DNA from 2 places in the Vagococcus sp. CY53-2 genome. Region 2 is predicted to be linked to the other one. Evidence: predicted binding sites of a transcription regulator. Region 2 holds the regulator's gene; the other holds the start of a gene.
The links. The regulator CtsR, encoded in region 2, represses protease genes until heat stress. The targets are predictions, from matches to a motif close to TTGGTCAAAAAAGGTCAAANA.
Positions count from the first base shown of each region.

Region 1: the regulator CtsR is predicted to act here: its motif matches at 945-965, upstream of clpP (ATP-dependent Clp endopeptidase proteolytic subunit ClpP).

Region 1 is NZ_JALAHP010000001.1:528,125-530,504, reverse strand. It holds gene MN581_RS02575 (thioredoxin domain-containing protein) at 1-255, opposite strand, end outside; gene clpP (ATP-dependent Clp endopeptidase proteolytic subunit ClpP) at 273-866, opposite strand; tRNA gene MN581_RS02565 (tRNA-Arg) at 1,047-1,118, opposite strand; gene rpoN (RNA polymerase factor sigma-54) at 1,181-2,380, shown strand, end outside.
Region 2 is NZ_JALAHP010000005.1:97,547-99,926, reverse strand. It holds rRNA gene rrf (5S ribosomal RNA) at 1-26, shown strand, start outside; tRNA gene MN581_RS08250 (tRNA-Asn) at 38-111, shown strand; tRNA gene MN581_RS08245 (tRNA-Ser) at 136-225, shown strand; tRNA gene MN581_RS08240 (tRNA-Glu) at 250-321, shown strand; tRNA gene MN581_RS08235 (tRNA-Asp) at 347-419, shown strand; tRNA gene MN581_RS08230 (tRNA-Phe) at 425-497, shown strand; tRNA gene MN581_RS08225 (tRNA-Tyr) at 501-581, shown strand; tRNA gene MN581_RS08220 (tRNA-Trp) at 589-659, shown strand; tRNA gene MN581_RS08215 (tRNA-His) at 671-743, shown strand; tRNA gene MN581_RS08210 (tRNA-Gln) at 754-825, shown strand; tRNA gene MN581_RS08205 (tRNA-Cys) at 835-905, shown strand; tRNA gene MN581_RS08200 (tRNA-Leu) at 914-998, shown strand; gene MN581_RS10120 (CtsR family transcriptional regulator) at 1,148-1,612, shown strand; gene MN581_RS08185 (ATP-dependent Clp protease ATP-binding subunit) at 1,624-2,380, shown strand, end outside.

The sequences.
Region 1 (2,380 bases), on a different contig from region 2:
TTCATCCATTGGGACGTACTGATGCATAACGTTACCCAGTATTAGACTAGGCGATGTTTTATTAAAAAGTTTGATGACATAATGAAGATTATGTTTAGATACCTCATCTGTTATTAAGTCTAACTTTTCATTCCACCATTGACGGCAGTACGGACAACGAAGATTAACAAATTCAATTAATGTATATGGTGCTTCCTTTTGCCCAATCTTTATTCCGTTTGTAGTGGTGACTTTTGATGTGTCGATTTGTGTCATAGGTAGGATTCATCTCCTTATTTTAAAGCGGCACTGTTTACCATTACTTCATCAATGAGGCCATATTTTTTAGCATCTTCAGCTGACATGAAATTATCTCGATCAGTATCTTGTTCGATAATTTCAATTGGTTGACCAGTATTTTCAGCTAAAATTTTATTTAGTCTTTCTCTTGTATTCAGAATATGGCGAGCTGCAATTTCAATTTCTGTTGCTTGACCTTGTGCTCCTCCAAGCGGCTGATGAATCATAATTTCAGCATTTGGTAAAGCAAATCGTTTTCCTTTTGTTCCAGATGATAATAAGAAACTTCCCATTGATGCAGCCATACCTAATACGATAGTTTGAATATCAGACTTAACGAAATTCATTGTGTCATAAATGGCAAGACCTGCTGAAACACTTCCACCTGGCGAGTTGATGTAAAGATAAATATCTTTTTCAGGATCTTGGGCATCTAAAAATAATAATTGTGCAATGACACTATTTGCAACGTTATCGTCAATAGGGCCACTTAACATAATGATACGATCTTTAAGTAAACGTGAATAAATATCATAGGCACGTTCCCCTCTAGCAGATTGTTCGATAACTGTTGGTATTAAATTCATATAAATTCCTCCTAATAGTAACGCTACTAGCCATATTTTAACATATTCTTTTTATTCTACCTAGAATTTAGCGTCATTTTAGTCAAAAAAGGTCAAAAGAATAAAAAGTAAATAAAAAGGACCTACGTCCTTCAAAATAGTATGATAAAATATGATATACTTCTTTTAAAAAGAAAGTAACACGCCCTAAGGGAATCGAACCCCCGTCTCAAGAACCGGAATCTTGCGTGATATCCACTACACTAAGGGCGCATCTACTTTTATTAGTTTACCAAAAAAAACATAAATAGCAAGATGAAAAGGAGGAAAAGCTGATGAAAATGTCGCAACATGTTAGACAGGGTCAAAGCCAAGTTCAGACTCAAAAATTAGCCATGACCCAACAATTACAACAATCCATTAAGATACTGCAGTATGGTACAGAAGACTTACTTTCTTTTTTAAATGACAAAATGTTAGAGAATCCGCTGATTGATGTATCCGTTTTCGAGATGGATGATCAATACTTAGTGCCTAAAGATTATGATGTGTCAAAAAGTGATAGAAAAACGGATTGGATAAATCAAATTCCAGAAACGACCCAATCATTGTTCCATTATTTGATTGAACAAATCCATTTGAATTATCGAGATACAGCGTTGAGAAGTCTTAGTTTATTTCTTGTTGAGTTTATTGATACAAATGGGTATTTAACAATTTCAATAGAGGAAGCGATGAAGTTAAAGCAAGTGACTTATATAGAAGTGCTAGATGCATTGACACTTATTCAGATGCTTGAACCCGCTGGTGTTGGTGCTAGAAATCTACAAGAATGTCTTATGTTACAAATAGAAAGAGATGACAATGCTCCTAACCAAGCTTACTTAGTATTGGAAGAATATTTTGATGAATTAGCCAATAGAAAATGGCAAAAGATTGAAAAAAAGTTAGGGATTTCATTAGTGGAGATTCAAGAAATTTTTGACTATATTCAAAAATTACATCCAAATCCAGGATCACTGTTTCATTCAGACGAAGATAATATTATTTACCCAGATTTAGAAGTCAAAGTAGATAGAACAGATAATTCCATTTCTATTGTATCTACTAAAGTAGGAAAGCCAAATATTAGCTTTCAAACAACGTATTTTGAAAAAATGTCTCATCAAGGTGGAGACGAAGTCAAAAAATATTTAAATGATAAAAAAAGTGAATTTGAATGGTTAAAAAAATCATTGGAGCAACGTGGAAATACAATTTTACGAGTAGGAGAAGAAATTGTTAAAAAACAATCAGCGTTCTTTATAGAATCTGACCACCCACTTACTCCCATGAAGTTGAAAAGTGTGGCAGAGGAACTATCGCTTCATGAATCAACTATTAGTCGAGCTGTTAATGGAAAATATTTAACAACAGATTTTGGTGTATTTGAACTAAGAAGTTTTTTTTCAACAGGATTAGAACAAAAAAATTCAAACGAAGTGATTGGTACAAATAATGTTAAACAGTTAATTGAAATAATTATTAAAGAAGAA
Region 2 (2,380 bases):
TTTGTGAGAGTAGGACGTTGCCGTGCTTATATTATTATCCGGCATAGCTCAGTTGGTAGTAGCGCATGACTGTTAATCATGATGTCGTAGGTTCGAGTCCTACTGCCGGAGTTCTTTTAATTAAGGTAAAACTCAGGAGAGTTGTCCGAGTTGGCCGAAGGAGCATGATTGGAAATCATGTAGGCGGTAATAACTGTCTCAAGGGTTCGAATCCCTTACTCTCCGTATACTAAAAGAAATTATGATACTGGCCCGTTGGTCAAGCGGTTAAGACACCGCCCTTTCACGGCGGTAACACGGGTTCGATTCCCGTACGGGTCATAAAATATAATAGAAACCATAATTAGGTTCCGTGGTGTAGGGGTTAACATGCCTGCCTGTCACGCAGGAGATCGCGGGTTCGATTCCCGTCGGAACCGTTATTGGCGCAGTAGCTCAGTTGGTAGAGCAACGGATTGAAGCTCCGTGTGTCGGCAGTTCGATTCTGTCTTGCGCCATTTGGAGGGGTAGCGAAGTGGCTAAACGCGGCGGACTGTAAATCCGCTCCTTCGGGTTCGGCAGTTCGAATCTGCCCCCCTCCATATTTAAAGGGGTATAGTTTAGCGGTAGAACTACGGTCTCCAAAACCGTCAGCGTGGGTTCGATTCCTACTACCCCTGTTAATAATATGGCGACTGTGGCGAAGTGGTTAACGCACCGGATTGTGGCTCCGGCATTCGTGGGTTCGATTCCCATCAGTCGCCTTTTTATTATTGGGCTATAGCCAAGCGGTAAGGCAACGGACTTTGACTCCGTCATTCGTTGGTTCGAATCCAGCTAGCCCAGTTTTTTAAAGGCGGTATAGCCAAGTGGTAAGGCAGAGGTCTGCAAAACCTTTATCATCGGTTCAAATCCGGTTACCGCCTCTTGTTTTGCCGGCGTGGCGGAATTGGCAGACGCGCTGGACTCAAAATCCAGTGCCCATTGAGGGCGTGCCGGTTCGACCCCGGCCGCCGGTATAATTTAGTAAAAAGAGCTTTGAATGATTTCATTCAAAGCTCTTTTGGTATATACAAAGCTAATTAGTATAAATATCTAGATATATTATGTATAATAAAGGTCAATATAAGTCAATTGTTTTATGTTACGTTTGAAGGGTGAGATTTTTATGCAAAATAAAAATATGTCTGATATTATAGAAGATTATTTAAAAGAACTATTGAAGAATGAGGATATTATTGAAATAAAACGAGCTGAAATTGCTAATCAATTTAATTGTGTACCATCACAAATTAATTATGTTATTAACACAAGGTTTACTGTTCCAAAAGGTTATCGGGTAGAAAGTAAACGTGGTGGTGGTGGGTATATTCGTATTGTAAAAGTTAAATTGATAAAATATAAAACCAGAATATGTGAAGAAATTCCAGATATGATAAGTAATGGTTTGACAGACAGTGAAGCATTTGCTATTTTAAATGAACTGCAAGATAATAATCTAATAACTGTACGTGAAAAGTATTTACTTAATTCAGCGTTTAAATTAACTGGTATTAGTCGCTCGGAAGAAGAAAAATTATTGAGATCGAACATGATGATTGATGTATTAGAACGACTAACTTATGAAGAATAGGAGTGATAGGTATGGGTGAATTATTTACTAAAAGGGCTAATGAAGTTCTGAATCTTGCACAAGAAAGTGCTAAATATTTTAGACATGATGTAGTTGGAACAGAGGATTTGTTACTTGCTTTAGCGAAGGAACCAAGAGGTATTGGTGGAAAAGTAATGAGATATTTTGATATTGATGATACTTATCTGTTTGAGGAAGTTGAACAGATTGTTCAATATGGACGTTATAAATCTAAAGAAAACGAATTGCTTCCTTATTCTCCGCGAACTAAGGATGTGTTAGCTTTCGCAGGTGAAGAGGCTAAACGACTAGGGGCGCCAAGCATTGGAACAGAACACATTTTACTTGCTTTGGTTAGAGAAGATACATTATTATCTGCTAGAATTTTAAAAAATTTAGGAGTGGAACTTCCCAAGTTACGCAAAGATATAATGAGAAGAATTGGTATTACAGACAATAATAAAAATGGTAAAAATAGAAAAGCGATTAAGAATTCAGTTGGTGAAGGGACTCCTACACTAGATTCTTTGGCACGAGATTTGACACAGAGTGCTAGAGAAAAACGATTAGATCCTTTAGTTGGTCGCGAGATAGAAGTTGAACGATTGATACAAATTTTAAGTCGTCGAACTAAAAATAATCCGGTACTTGTTGGAGAACCTGGTGTTGGGAAAACAGCTATTGCTGAAGGTTTAGCGCAACGGATTATCGAATCTAATGTACCAAAAGATATGCAAAATAAACGTGTGATGATGCTTGATATGGGAG